One region of the Rhodococcus sp. UNC363MFTsu5.1 genome, then DNA from elsewhere that is predicted to be linked to it. Evidence: riboswitches for the same ligand, from Rfam matches in the RefSeq annotation. Region 1 holds a riboswitch; each other region holds the start of a gene.

Region 1 (4,726 bases):
TCGCCCCGATCACCTCGCCGAACTCCGAGTAGCACAGGTGGGTGTGGACCGCGGTCGCATCGGCGACCCCGGAGGTGGCCAGCCGGAATGCGCCGACCGACCAGTCCAGGTAGGCGGGTTGATCCGCCGTCCGCAGCGGCAACAGCTCACGCAGTGCGGGTTCGTCCACCTGCACCACCTGCGCTCCCGCCGCCTCCAGGTCGACGGTCTCCTCGCGGATCGCGAGAGCCACCTGGTCGGCCGACTCGGACAGCGGCTGGTCGTCGCGGACGAACGACCACGCCAGGATGGTGACCGGTCCGGTGAGCATGCCCTTGACCGGCTTGGCCGTCAGTGACTGGGCATACGAGGTCCACTCGACCGTCATCGGGCGCGGCCTGCGGACGTCGCCGAACAGGATCGGCGGTCGTACGCAGCGGGTCCCGTAGGACTGCACCCAGCCGTTGGCAGTGGCGAAGAATCCGTCGAGCTGTTCGGCGAAGTACTGCACCATGTCGTTGCGTTCGGGCTCGCCGTGCACCAGCACGTCCAGACCCAGCCGTTCCTGGAGGGCGATGACATCGGCCACCTCGCCGCGCATCCGGCGCAGGTACTCGGCCTCGTCGATCTCGCCCTTCCGCAGCGCGGCCCTGGCCACCCGGATCGCGGTCGTCTGCGGGTAGGAGCCGATCGTGGTGGTGGGCAGCAGCGGCAGCGGCAGGACGGCCGCCTGCACCTCGCGACGCTCCGCGGCGGGACGCCGTCCGCCGTCGGACGCCTTCAGGGCGGCGAGCCGCTCGCGGATCGCCCGGTCGTGCAGCCGTGGATCGGCCGCCCGGGAGGCCAGGGCGGCCGCCGCCCGCGCCAGTTCCGCGGCGACGGCATCGCGACCGGACCGCAGGCCGGTCGCGAGGGTGGTCACCTCGCGCACCTTCTCGAATCCGAAGGCCAGCCAGGATCGCAGCGAGTCGTCGAGTCCGGTCTCGCCCTCGAGCGAGTACGGCACGTGCAGCAGGGAGCAGGAGGTGGAGACCGCGATCGAACGAGCATTCCCGCGCAGGGTTTCGAGGGTCGCCAGCGACTCGGTCAGGTCGTTGCGCCAGACGTTCCTGCCGTCCACGATCCCGGCGACGAGGTGCTTGCCCGCGAGTTCGGGGATCGCGGCCAGTGCCTCCGGATCGCCCGCGACGAGGTCGACCGCAAGTCCCTCGACGCCGGTCCACGCCAGCATGGGTAGCGCGGCGCCGAGGTCGCCGAAGTAGGAGGCGAGCAGTATCGCGGGCCGGTGCTCGATCGCGGACAGCGCCCGGTAGACCTCGCCAGCGGTCGCGATCTCGGACTCCGTGCGATCGGCGACCAGCGCCGGCTCGTCGATCTGGACCCATTCGACGCCTGCGTCCGCCAGCCGCCCGAGCAGCTCGGCGTACAGCGGGAGCAGTTCCCCGACCCGCGAGAGGAGCGACGACTCGGAGTCGATCGCCTTCGACAGGAGCAGGAAGGTGACCGGTCCGATCAGCACCGGTCGCGCCGCGATGCCGAGGGCCTGCGCCTCCTCCACCTCGGCGAGCACCTTCGACGGGTCGAGGGTGAACCGGGTCGAGGGGCTGATCTCCGGGACCAGGTAGTGGTAGTTGGTGTCGAACCACTTCGTCATCTCGAGCGGGGTGACGGTGGCGGTGCCGCGAGCGGCAGCGAAATAGCGATCGAGCGCTGTCGACTCGCCTGCGACCCGATCCGGCAGGGCGCCGAGCATCGCGGCGGTGTCGAGCATCTGGTCGTAGTACGAGAAGACATTGACGGGGACGGAATCGATCCCGGCGTCGCGCAGATCGGTCCAGCTCTGTCTGCGCAGCTCTCGCGCGACGGCGCCGAGCGCGGCAGCGTCGAGTGTGCCGGCCCAGAAGGCTTCGACGGCCTTCTTGAGTTCGCGGCGGGGACCGATGCGCGGGGAGCCCAGCACGGTTGCGGTGAAGATGGATGTCACGGTGTTCTCCAGTTGCTGACAGCGTGGGTGGCCACCACCGGCAGACGAGACCACGGACCGAGCCCTTGTGTCGCCCGCATGTGGGCAGCAGTGAGCACTGATCCGATCTACTCGCCCATTCCACGAGGCGGTGGACCGTCGGGCACGGCGTGCCCGACGCAGTCGGCAGGTCTTCGGACTCGCAGGCGCCCGGTGATCGACACCGGTCCTAGTGGCCGTCGCTTCCCAGACGTGAGTCCAGTGCATGGTGACGGCGGTCGTTCCTGCATACCGCTGCGGGACAGTCCCGGATTCTCACCGGGTTCCCTCTCACACCTCTCTCCTCATAGACAGGGAGACGTGCTTCGACGCCGGGCGGGGACTTCGGGGCTCCTCACGACCACACCGGGCGGACCGATTGCACCACCGAGTATAGGGGCGGACGGGACCGGCCGAGCGGCTCGCTGCGGGGGTATTCGCCCGCCGTTCGGCCCGTCTGCGAACCCTGCGAAAGGGGTCGCGAATCAGACGAATCCGCAGTTCACGGCGGGTACCGTGTCGCTGTGAGGTGGGTGCCGGTAGCGTACTGCATCGTTACAGCGGGTCGAGTATGCGGGAATTTCCCGGATGCTAGGACACCGTCCGGCGAGCGGTACGAGAGCAAGGGTAATTTTCAGCAATGTTCTCTAAAGTTTTGGTTGCCAATCGCGGGGAAATCGCGATCAGGGCGTTCCGTGCCTCCTACGAGCTGGGCGCGGGGACCGTAGCTGTCTTTCCGTACGAGGACCGCAACTCGGTCCACCGTCTGAAGGCCGACGAGAGTTACCAGATCGGGGAGGAGGGGCACCCGGTCCGGGCCTACCTGTCGATCGCGGAGATCGTCGCGGCGGCGAAGAAGGCAGGCGCCGACGCCATCTACCCCGGTTACGGTTTCCTCTCCGAGAACCCGGACCTGGCCGCGGCCTGCGCCGCCGAGGGCATCACCTTCGTCGGACCGTCCGCGGAGGTGCTCGAGCTCACCGGCAACAAGGCCCGCGCGATCGCCGCCGCGAAGGCGGCAGGCCTCCCCGTGCTCGCCTCGTCGGAGCCGTCCGCCGACGTGGACGAGCTGCTCGTGGCCGCCGAGTCCATGCAGTTCCCGCTGTTCGTCAAGGCGGTCGCCGGTGGCGGTGGTCGCGGCATGCGCCGGGTCGCCGAGCCAGCCCAGTTGCGTGAGGCGATCGAGGCCGCGGCCCGCGAGGCGGAGTCCGCGTTCGGTGACGCCACCGTGTTCCTGGAGCAGGCCGTCGTCGACCCGCGGCACATCGAGGTGCAGATCCTGGCCGACGGTCAGGGCAACGTGATCCACCTCTTCGAGCGCGACTGCAGCGTGCAGCGACGGCACCAGAAGGTGATCGAGCTGGCGCCCGCGCCGAACCTGCCGGAGGAGCTGCGCGCGCGGATCTGCGCGGACGCGGTCGCCTTCGCCAAGGAGATCAACTACAGCTGCGCGGGCACGGTGGAGTTCCTCCTCGACACCCGCGGCAACCACGTGTTCATCGAGATGAACCCGCGCATCCAGGTCGAGCACACCGTCACCGAGGAGGTGACGGACGTGGACCTGGTGCAGGCGCAGCTCCGAATCGCCTCCGGCGAGACCCTGGCCGACCTGTGTCTGGCCCAGGAGTCGATCAAGCTCCGCGGCGCGGCGCTGCAGCTCCGCATCACCACGGAGGACCCGGCCAACGGATTCCGTCCCGACACCGGCCGGATCACCGCCTACCGCACGCCCGGCGGTGCCGGGGTGCGCCTCGACGGCGGCGCGAACCTGGGCGCCGAGGTCGGCGCCTACTTCGACTCGATGCTCGTCAAGCTCACCTGTCGCGGCCGGGATCTGCCCGCGGCCGTGGCCAGGGCGCGCAGGGCGGTGACCGAGTTCCGGATCCGCGGCGTTGCCACGAACATCCCGTTCCTGCAGGCCGTCCTCGACGACCCCGACTTCCGCGCGGGCAACGTGACGACCTCGTTCATCGAGGAGCGCCCGGCGCTGCTGACCTCGAGGGCGTCAGCCGACCGCGGCACCAAGATCCTGACCTACCTCGCCGACGTGACCGTGAACAAGCCGCACGGCGAGCGCCCCACCACCGTCTACGCACGCGACAAGCTGCCCAAGATCGATCTGACCACGCCGCCGCCCGCCGGCTCGAAGCAGCGACTGGTCGAGCTCGGACCCGAGGGCTTCGCCGCCGCGCTGCGAGCGCAGGAAGCGCTCGGTGTCACCGACACCACCTTCCGCGACGCGCACCAGTCCCTGCTCGCGACCCGGGTGCGCACCGGCGGCCTGCTCGACGTCGCCGGTCACGTCGCCCGGATGACGCCCGAACTGCTGTCGGTGGAGGCATGGGGCGGCGCGACCTACGACGTCGCGCTCCGCTTCCTGCACGAGGACCCGTGGGAGCGGCTGGCCGCACTGCGCGAGGCGATGCCGAACATCTGCCTGCAGATGCTGCTGCGTGGCCGCAACACCGTCGGCTACACGCCCTACCCCGAGTCGGTCACTCGCGCGTTCGTGCGCGAGGCCACCTCGACGGGCGTCGACATCTTCCGGATCTTCGACGCGCTCAACAACGTCGACCAGATGCGGCCTGCCATCGACGCGGTCCGCGAGACGGGCACCGCGGTCGCCGAGGTCGCGATGAGCTACACCGGTGACCTGTCGAACCCGAACGAGGACCTCTACACCCTCGACTACTACCTGAAGCTGGCCGAGCAGATCGTGGACGCGGGCGCCCACGTGCTGGCCAT
Region 2 (4,726 bases), on a different contig from region 1:
ACTGCTGAATCATGGTCACGGCGTGGCTCTTTCGATGGTCTCGGTGGCGGTGCCGCACAGCACCACCAGCGGTCGTCCCGTCCGTGGATGAGGCTGCACCAGGGCGTCGAGCCCGTACACCTCCGCGAGCAGATCGGCGGTCAGCACCGACTCCGTCGGGCCCTCGGCGGTCACCCGGCCGTCGCACAGCACCACCAGGTGATCGCAGTACATCGCGGCCAGGTTCAGGTCGTGCATCGCGGCCACCGTGGTCAGGCCCCTCGCCCGGATCAGTTCCAGGAGCTCGAGCGAGGCCGAGACGTCGAGGTGGTTGGTCGGCTCGTCCAGCAGCAGCACGCAGGGCCGCTGCGCGAATGCCCGGGCCAGCTGGGTCTTCTGCTTCTCACCGCCGGACAGGCTCTGCCACAACCGGTGTCGCAGATGGGTGATCCCCGCCGTCGCGAGGCAGTCGGTGACGAGCTCGCCCGTGCCGAGCGCGGCGGGGCGGGCCCAGCCGCCGCGGTGCGGGATGGCCCCGAGTTCGACGATCTGTTCCACCGTCAGGTCCAGTTCGGTGGCCGAATGCTGTTCCACCAGTGCGACGGTGCGCGCGAACTCGCGGCGTTGCATCGTGGTCGTCGCGCCGTCGCCGAGCAGCACCCGTCCGCTGTCGGGACGCTCGAGCCGGGCGATGGTCGACAGCAGCGAGGTCTTGCCCGACCCGTTGGGTCCGATCAACCCGGTGACCCGCCCGGCCGGGGCCGTGCACGACACCCGGTCGAGGATCCGTCTGCCCCCCGCCGACCAGGAGACGTCCTCGACCCGGATGTCGGGAGAGTGGTGGGTCATGCGCGAACTCCCCGTCGTCGGAGCAGCCACACGAACACCGGGACCCCGACGATGGCGGTGACGATGCTGATCGGCAGTTCGCGCCCCGGCATGACGGTGCGGGCGGCGATGTCGGCCCACACCAGCAGCAGCGCACCCATCAGGGCGACCACCGGGAGCAGTCGCGCGTGCAGCGGCCCGACGAGCATGCGGGCCGCGTGCGGCACCACGAGCCCGACGAACCCGATGATGCCCGCCTGCGCGACCAATGCCGCCGTGCACAGCGACGCCACCGCGTACAGCACCCAGCGGGTGCGCTCGACGTTGGTGCCGAGGCTCGCGGCGGCGCGCTCACCGAACGCGAACGAGTCCAGCACCCGGCTGTAGGCCAGCACGATCGTCATCGTCACCGCGACGACGATCAGGATGCCGACCAGACCCGACCAGCGCACCCCGGCCACCGAGCCGAGGGTCCAGCTCAGCACCCGGTGGGCGGCGTCGCGGTCGCCGAACAGCACCAGCGCCGACGTGAGCGCCGCGGCCAGCTGCCCAACCGCTATCCCGGCGAGGACGAGCCGGCCGGGCATCAGCGCCCCGGACCGGGACGTCGCGATGACGAACACCAGCAGCAGGCTCCCGAGCGCGCCGAGGAACGCCGCCGACGAGACGGCACCGAACCCGAGGGCGCCCACCGCACTCGCACCGGTGGTGAGCACCAGGACCGCGCCCAACGACGCGCCCCCCGACATGCCGAGCAGGTAGGGGTCGGCCAGCGGGTTACCGGTCAGCGACTGCAGCACGGCGCCGCACAGGGCGAGACCGGCGCCGATCGCGGCGGCCGCCAGCACCCGCGGCATCCGCAGGTCGACGACGATGTGCGTGGTGAGCAGGTCGGTGCCGGGTCCGATACCGAGCCGTCCGGCGATCGACTCGACGACCGTGCCGATCGACAGGTCGGCCGCGCCGATCGCGACCCCGGCCGCGCAGCTCACCGCGAGCAGCGCGATCAGGATCGCCGACCAGGCGGGGCCTGCCGTCGCGGCTGCCCGGATCGGTGCCCGGGTGGACGCGGTCACGCCCCGTCGCCGCCCAGCTGCCCGGCGACAAGGCTCGCGCCCTCGATCGTGCGCGGACCCGGCGTGGTCGTCGAGAACGGGACCACGACGAACGCGTCCTCGCGCACCGCCTTCAGGTCCTTGAGCGCCGGGTCGCCGCGCAGGTAGGCCTTCTTCTCCTCGGCCGTGTCCCACGAGGCGTCGGCGAGGACGATGACGTCCGGGTTCGCTGCCAGCACCGTCTCCCAGCTGCCGTCCGCCCATGACCCGTCCGTGCCGGCGAAGATGTTGGTGCCGCCGACCGCGTCGATGATCAGCTGCGGCCCGCCCGCGTTGGCCCCGACGTACGGCGTCGTGGTCTTGCTGTCGTACCAGAAGATGCTCTTGCCCTTCGCAGGCGCGGCGGACTCGATGCCCGCCAGCGTCTCGCGCATCTGCGCGACCACAGCCGCGGCCTCGTCCTCGCGACCGAACATGATCCCGTAGTCGGTGATCTCGGCGCCGATCGAATCCCAGGCGACCGCGGGTCGCGTCGACTTGTCCTTGCAGCCGAAGGGGGAGACGTAGGTGGCGACACCGAGCTCGTCGAACGACTCGTGCGAACCGACGCCCTTGTCGTCGAACGTGCTCGAGTACGCCGCCGTCACCAGGTCGGGCTTGGCCTCGAGGAGGGCCTCGCGGCTGGGGTAGTCCTTCTCGTCGAGAGCAGGGACCTGCGCGTAGGCGGAGGCCCACTGCGGTGCGATGGCGTCGTCGAGATAGGCCGTTCCCACCATCCGATCCTGCGCGCCGATCGACAGCGCGGTCTCGGTGGCGCCCTGGTTGAGGGTGACACCGCGTTCGGCAGGCCCGTCGAGGGTCACGGTGCGGCCGCAGTTCTCGAGGGAGATGGTCGCGGTTCCCGACTCCGCGGAACCGGTGGTGCAGGCGGTAAGGGCGATGGCGGCGGCGACGGAGGCCGCGGCAGTGGAGAGAACGCGCGGTGACACCCGCGCGTGAACTCGAAGATCAACAGGGGTGCGCAAAGCGACCCGCCTTCCATGACTCGTGGAAAACGTGCAGGTATGTGTCACGGCCGGTCTCCTGGCTCGGCAGGGATGGCCGCCGGCTACGCCTTCCCGGACGCATGCGCATCCAGTGGCTGGGGTCGAACCCCTGGCAGTCGACGTACCTGCTCACAGTGGCGAGTACCGCGCCGGCTTTGCACCGGACTTCCCGAACACCGCGACAACGGTTGAAGGATAGACCAATGCCCGTGGTCGGCGGTCGCCCCCGAATCGGCCGGGGGGTGACCCGATAGGGTGCCCGTGTGCGCCCCTCACTCTCCGACTACGCCCACCTGGCCGGCGGCAAGGTCCGCGACCTCTACACGATCGACGACGAGCACCTGCTGCTGGTCGCGAGCGACCGGATCTCCGCCTACGACCACGTGCTGAGCACCCCGATCCCCGACAAGGGTCGCGTGCTCACCGCGATGAGCGTGTTCTTCTTCGAGGAACTCGGCGGCAGCAACCACCTGGCCGGTGCGCCCGACGACGAGCGGATCCCGGCCGAGGTGCTCGGTCGCGCCCTCGTGGTGCGCAAGCTGAACATGGTGCCGGTCGAGTGTGTGGCCCGTGGCTACCTCACCGGGTCCGGGCTCGCCGACTACCAGCGCACCGGCGCCGTCTGCGGCGTCGAGCTGCCCGAGGGTCTCGTCGAGGCCAGCAAGCTGCCCGAGCCGATCTTCACCCCGGCCACCAAGGCGGTGCTCGGCGAGCACGACGAGAACGTCGACTTCGCGACCGTGGTCGACCAGATCGGTCAGGAGCTGGCGGTCAAGCTTCGCGAGGACACCCTCGACATCTACTTCCGGGCGGCCAGCTTCGCCGCGGACCGGGGCATCATCCTGGCCGACACCAAGTTCGAGTTCGGCCTCGACGCCGACGGCAACCTCGTCCTCGCCGACGAGGTGCTCACCCCCGACTCCTCCCGGTACTGGCCCGCCGACGGCTACGAGCCGGGCCGGGTGCAGCCGAGCTTCGACAAGCAGTTCGTCCGCAATTGGCTCACCGGCCCCGAGTCCGGCTGGGACCGGGCGAGCGACACGCCCCCGCCGCCGCTGCCCCAGGAGATCGTCGACGCGACCCGGGCCCGGTACATCGAGGCCTACGAGCGCATCTCCGGGCTGTCCTTCGACGACTGGGTCCAGACCCCGGTGTAGCCGTCACGGCGCGGCACGCACCGCCTAGGCTGGCGGCATGACTTCGTCCGTCACCCCGGTCAGCAGCCCCATCGCAGCCCCGGTCGCCAAGAAGGTCCCCCTCGAGCGCACCCACCACGGCGACACCTTCGTCGACAACTACGAGTGGCTGCGCGAGAAGGACGACCCCGAGGTGCGCGCGTACCTCGAGGCGGAGAACGCCTACACGGAGCAGCAGACCGAGCACCTCGCGCCGTTGCGGGAAAAGATCTTCCAGGAGATCAAGTCCCGCACCCAGGAGACCGATCTGTCGGTGCCGTCCCGGATGGGCCAGTGGTGGTACTACTCGCGCAGCTTCGAGGGCAAGCAGTACGGCGTGCAGTGCCGGTGCCCGATCTCGGGCCCGGACGACTGGACCCCGCCGGTGCTCTCCACCGACACCGAGATCGAGGGCGAGCAGGTGCTGCTCGACAGCAACCTGCTCGCCGAGGGGCATGACTTCTTCTCGCTCGGTGCGTTCTCGATCACCCTCGACGGCGATCTGCTGGCGTACTCCGTGGACACCGCGGGCGACGAGCGGTACACCCTGCGGTTCAAGGACCTGCGCACCGGAGAGTTGCTCGCCGACGAGATCCCCGGCACCGCGCCAGGCGCCACCTGGTCCGTGGACAACGTGCACGTC
Region 3 (4,726 bases), on a different contig from region 1:
TCGACCGGTACAACGGGATCGCGTGCGACCTCGATCGACAGATGCAGAGCGCGCACGGCCTGAGCATGAGCGACTTCGAGACCCTCGACCGCCTGATGAGCGTCACCTGCAAGCACCCGCGGATGCAGGAGCTCGCCGCGGACATGTACCTGAGCCCGAGCGCTCTCTCCAGGAGCGTCGCGCGGCTGGAGAAGGCGGGGCTCGTCGCGCGGTCGCTGTGCGAGTCGGATCGTCGCGGCGTGTTCGTCGACGTCACCGACGCGGGCCGTGCGGTCCACGCCGACGCCGGCAAGATCCAATTGGCCGTCCTGACCGAGCATCTCGCCGAGCCCGACACCACCGGCACCTGATCCCGAGCGGAGTACGCTCGCCCGCATGGCAGTCGTCAAGATCAATGCAATCGAGGTTCCCGAGGGCGCGGGCCCCGAGCTGGAGAAGCGCTTCGCGAACCGCGCGCACGCGGTCGAGAACTCCCCCGGCTTCCTCGGCTTCCAGTTGCTGCGCCCCGTCAAGGGCGACGAGCGCTACTTCGTCGTGACGCAGTGGGAATCCGAGGAGGCCTTCAAGGCCTGGTCCGACGGCCCGGCCAGGGCCGCCCACTCGGGTGAGCGCGCCAAGCCGGTGGCGACCGGTGCCTCGCTGCTCGAGTTCGAGGTCGTGCTCGACGTGGCCGCCGCGGCGAAGGACGCCTGAGCCCCGGACCGCGCATGCGTCCAGGGTCGAGCGGATAGGTTCGCACGTATGGCCCTGGCGATCGACGCCGCGAAGCGGCACGCGTTGCAGACCCTGCTGTCGATGCCGGCGGGCCTCCTCCACCGGCTGGCCGGGAAGCCGGTGGCGATCGACGGCAACGTCCTCGACGCCGAGATGCAGCTCATGCTCGCGTTGGGGCGGCTCGAGGGCGCGGCCGCCGAGGAGCGTCCGATACCCGGCGGCAGGCGCGCGCTGCTGTCGAGTTCCAGGGCCGTCGGCGGCAATCTGCCGATCGGTGCGGTCACCGACCGCGACATCGACGGCCCGGCGGGCCCGCTCCGGCTGCGGTTCTACACCCCGCGCGGCCTGACCATCACGTCGCCCGCGCTGGTCTACCTGCACGGTGGGGGCTGGGTCTACGGCGACCTCGACAGCCACGACGCGGTGTGCCGCTTCCTCGCCGAGCGCGCCGGGATCCGGGTCGTCGCCGTCGACTACCGGCTGGCCCCCGAGGCGCCCTTCCCCGCCGCCGTGCGCGACGTCGAGGCGGCGTACTCGTTCGTGACCGCCAACGCGACCGGCCTTGGCATCGACCAGGACCGGATCGCCGTCGGCGGCGACAGCGCGGGCGGAAACCTCGCCGCCGTCCTCGCCCAGCGGGCCACGCACGGGGAACTCGGGGCGCCGCCCGTGTTCCAGTTGCTGATCTATCCCGCGACGGATGTCGCGGTGAAGCGGCCCAGCCGGCGGACCTTCGCAACCGGATTCTTCCTGACCGAACGGTTCATGGACCTCTGCGAGGCCAGCTACGTCCCCGCCGGCGCGGACCGGACCGATCCGCTGCTGTCCCCGATCTACGGCGACCTCACCGGCCTTCCTCCCGCCTACGTCGTCACGGCGGGGTTCGATCCGCTGCGCGACGAGGGCGATGCCTACGCCGAGAAGTTGCGCGAGGCGGGGGTCGAGGTACAGCACGTGCGCGAGCCCGGGCTGATCCACTCCTTCGCGAACATGGTCGGGGTCGGCCGCTCGGGTCCCGAGGCGATGGGACGGGCCGCGGCCGCGTTGGGCCTTGCGCTGTCCGCCCCGCCGTCAGTGCCCCGCCAGGACCGACAGCATCCCGTCGACTGAGGCCGACCAGCTGAACTGTTCGGCCCGCAGCCGGGCCGATTCCCGGCGCGCGCCCGCGGGGAGGGCCAAGACCCCGGTGACGGCGTCCGCCAGCGCGACGCCCCGTCCGTGCGCCAGCGCCCCGCAGGCCGGGGTGATGATCTCCGCGAGGGCGGACGATCGCGCCGCGACCACCGGTGTCCCCGCGGCCAGCGACTCCAGGGCCGACAGGCAGAACGTCTCGTGCGGGCCGGGCGCAAGGGTGACGTCGGCGGAGGCGAACAGCGTCGCCAGCCGTCCGGAGTCGCCGATGAAGCCCGCGAAGTGCACCGGCAGCTTTCGCGCCCTGTGCCGCAAGGCTTCTCGCTTCGGCCCATCACCGGCGATCACCAGCCGGATGTCCTGGCCCTGCCCGACGAGGGACCGGACCGCCTCGATGCTGCGATCGACCTGCTTCTCCACCGACAGCCGACCGCAGTGCAGCAACAGCCGTTGCGAGGGCAGGGCGTAGCGTTCGCGCACGCCCTCGTCCCGTCGATCCGGATGGAACAGCGCCAGGTCGACGCCCAGTGGAACGCGGAACAGGTTTCCCGCGCCGATCCGGGTGAACTCCTCGGATGCGAACGCGGTCGTGCAGACCACCGCATCGAAGTTGCGCGCCATCCTGGCGTTGGCGACATCCGCCCACGAACGCGCCGCGCGCGGCGGCAGCACCTGCCCGAGCAGTCGGTCGAGTCGCTCATGGGACACCACCACGCTCCGCACGTCCCGCCGACGCGCCCACTGCCCGAAGCCGCGCAGCGTCAGCCGGTCCGACACCTCGAGCGCGGCCGGGCGCAGCCCCCGCACGACGTCGGCCACCCGGCGCGGGTTGACGGCGCGGTAGCCGCCGGTGCCAGGGATCGGCACCGCGGCCAGGGTGATCCGCAGGACCCCGCTCACCATCACCTCCTCGGCGTCGCGCCGGCCGGGAACGACCAGGATCACCTCGTGACCGCGTCCGCTGTAGCCGGCGCCCCAGTTGTGCAGCGCGGTGCGCAGCCCGCCCGATCGGGGACCGTAGAAGTTGGCCAGCTGCACAATTCGCACCGACCCATCGATCCCGGTCGGCATGGCGAACCCGCCAACTGTCACCGACCGCCCGGTGAAGTACGCGCGAACGTCTGGCCGGCCGGCCGGACGGCTGCGATTGACACCACAGTCGGGTCAATGCGAGAGTGCGCTGGTAATAGCGATGGTTGACGGGAATCCGGTGAGAGTCCGGAGCGGTCGCGCCACTGTGATCGAGGCACACCCTCGACAGCCAGATACCGGGGCCATCGCATGGGCTTTTTAAGGGACGCGGAATCCCAGGAGGAACCATGGCACTCGTACACAATCCCAGCACGGCGACCGATTCTGTCGGCATCGCGATGATCATCGCGGGCGTTGTCCTGCTCGCGATGCTGACCCTCTACCTGGTCGGCTTCGACCAGGGTGCGGTCTCGCGTACCGGTATGTACATGCACGAACTGATGCATGACGGTCGGCACCTGCTGGGCCTGCCGTGCCACTGACAGGAACCTTCACGAACCTCCTCATCCGCGGCCTGCTGGCCGGCCTCGTCGCCGGACTGCTCGCCGGTGCCGTCGCATTCGTGATCGGCGAGCCGCACATCAACGCGGCCATCGCGATCGAGGAGGCGGCCTCCGCCCCGGCGGAGGAGCACACCCACGACGCCGCCACGACGGACGAGCACCCGCACGACTCTGGCGGCGCGGCAGAGGAAGGCCACTCGCACGGCGACGATGCCCTCGTCAGCCGCGACGGGCAGCGGGCCGGACTGTTCCTCGCGACCAGCCTCGCGGGTCTGGCCCTCGGCGCGATCTTCGCAGCTGTCGCCCACTACGCACGCCGGGTGACGGCACTGTCGGGTCCGGTGCTGGCCCTTGCGCTGGCCGGTCTGGGTTGGCTGGCGATCGAGGCGGTGCCGTTCTTCAAGTACCCGGCGAACCCGCCCGCGGTCGGCGACCCGGACACCATCAACCAGCGCACCTGGCTGTGGCTGGCGTCGGTGGTGCTCGGCCTGTTCGCGGTGGCGGTCGCCGCATACGTCGCGCGCCTCGTCGCCTCGACCGGGTACCTGTCGGTGCAGGTCGCGGCGCCGCTGCTGGCATTCCTGGCGATCGTCGCGATCGGCTACGTCGTGCTGCCCGGTATCAACGAGGTCGGCGATGATTTCCCCGCGACGCTGCTGTGGGAGTTCCGCATCTCGTCGCTGGCGATCCAGGCGACGCTGTGGCTGGCGCTCGGCCTCGGGTTCGCGTTCCTCACCGAGCGCGCCGCGAAGGCGAGCTCCCGGTCGGAGGCGCTGACCACCCGCTGACGGTCACCACTCGAGCGAAGCGGTGGAGCCCGGTGCATTGCATCGGAATCCACCGCTTCTCTCGTTGTGCCGCAGCGCCGACCGATACCGTGGGGTGAGCGAGGATTCACGCCACAGGGTGATGCCCTGCGCCGCACCAGGGCGGCACGCTCGGAAACCATGACCACCACCGAGATCCGCACCCGCCCGCCACGTCAGGTGGAGCTCTCCTTCACCCTGCTCTGCGTCGCACTGCTCGCCGGCATCGTCGAGGCGATCCTCCAGGCCGCTCGCGCACTGGAAGAGGGCGCCGCAAGTCCGTCCGCGGTAGCGGCCCAGGGCGCGGTCCGGCTGGCGATCTACGGCGCCGTGTACGCGCTCGCCATTGCGATGCAGCGCGGCTCGAACCCCGCCCGGCTGACCCTGCTGATCGGCCTCGGGACGGTGGGGATCGGGTCGCTGGTCGTCGAACCGGCGGCCTGGCTGTTGTCGGCGAACGGATTCGACCTCGCGGACCTCACGGTCGCGTCGACCCTCATCGCCCTGGCGCGGACAGTCCACGTGATCGCGGTGGTCGCC

What was found. Region 1 has a riboswitch for cobalamin ahead of metE (5-methyltetrahydropteroyltriglutamate--homocysteine S-methyltransferase). Riboswitches for the same ligand answer to the same signal wherever they lie in the genome.
Region 2: another riboswitch for cobalamin. It lies ahead of BR31_RS0125625 (ABC transporter substrate-binding protein); the one in region 1 lies ahead of metE (5-methyltetrahydropteroyltriglutamate--homocysteine S-methyltransferase).
Region 3: another riboswitch for cobalamin. It lies ahead of BR31_RS0108100 (CbtB domain-containing protein); the one in region 1 lies ahead of metE (5-methyltetrahydropteroyltriglutamate--homocysteine S-methyltransferase).

What each region holds. Positions count from the first base shown of each region.
Region 1 is NZ_JMLO01000001.1:143,324-148,049, forward strand. Features, by position in the region: gene metE (5-methyltetrahydropteroyltriglutamate--homocysteine S-methyltransferase) at 1-1,963, opposite strand, end outside; cobalamin riboswitch at 2,111-2,321, opposite strand; gene BR31_RS0100725 (pyruvate carboxylase) at 2,622-4,726, shown strand, end outside.
Region 2 is NZ_KK366015.1:83,852-88,577, reverse strand. Features, by position in the region: gene BR31_RS0125640 ((2Fe-2S) ferredoxin domain-containing protein) at 1-13, opposite strand, end outside; gene BR31_RS0125635 (ABC transporter ATP-binding protein) at 16-828, opposite strand; gene BR31_RS0125630 (FecCD family ABC transporter permease) at 825-1,883, opposite strand; gene BR31_RS0125625 (ABC transporter substrate-binding protein) at 1,880-2,851, opposite strand; cobalamin riboswitch at 2,919-3,104, opposite strand; gene BR31_RS0125620 (phosphoribosylaminoimidazolesuccinocarboxamide synthase) at 3,172-4,065, shown strand; gene BR31_RS0125615 (S9 family peptidase) at 4,103-4,726, shown strand, end outside.
Region 3 is NZ_JMLO01000004.1:257,268-261,993, reverse strand. Features, by position in the region: gene BR31_RS0108120 (MarR family winged helix-turn-helix transcriptional regulator) at 1-350, shown strand, start outside; gene mhuD (mycobilin-forming heme oxygenase MhuD) at 376-693, shown strand; gene BR31_RS27905 (alpha/beta hydrolase) at 742-1,824, shown strand; gene BR31_RS0108105 (glycosyltransferase) at 1,786-2,892, opposite strand; cobalamin riboswitch at 3,002-3,138, shown strand; gene BR31_RS0108100 (CbtB domain-containing protein) at 3,165-3,359, shown strand; gene BR31_RS0108095 (CbtA family protein) at 3,350-4,168, shown strand; gene BR31_RS0108090 (hypothetical protein) at 4,328-4,726, shown strand, end outside.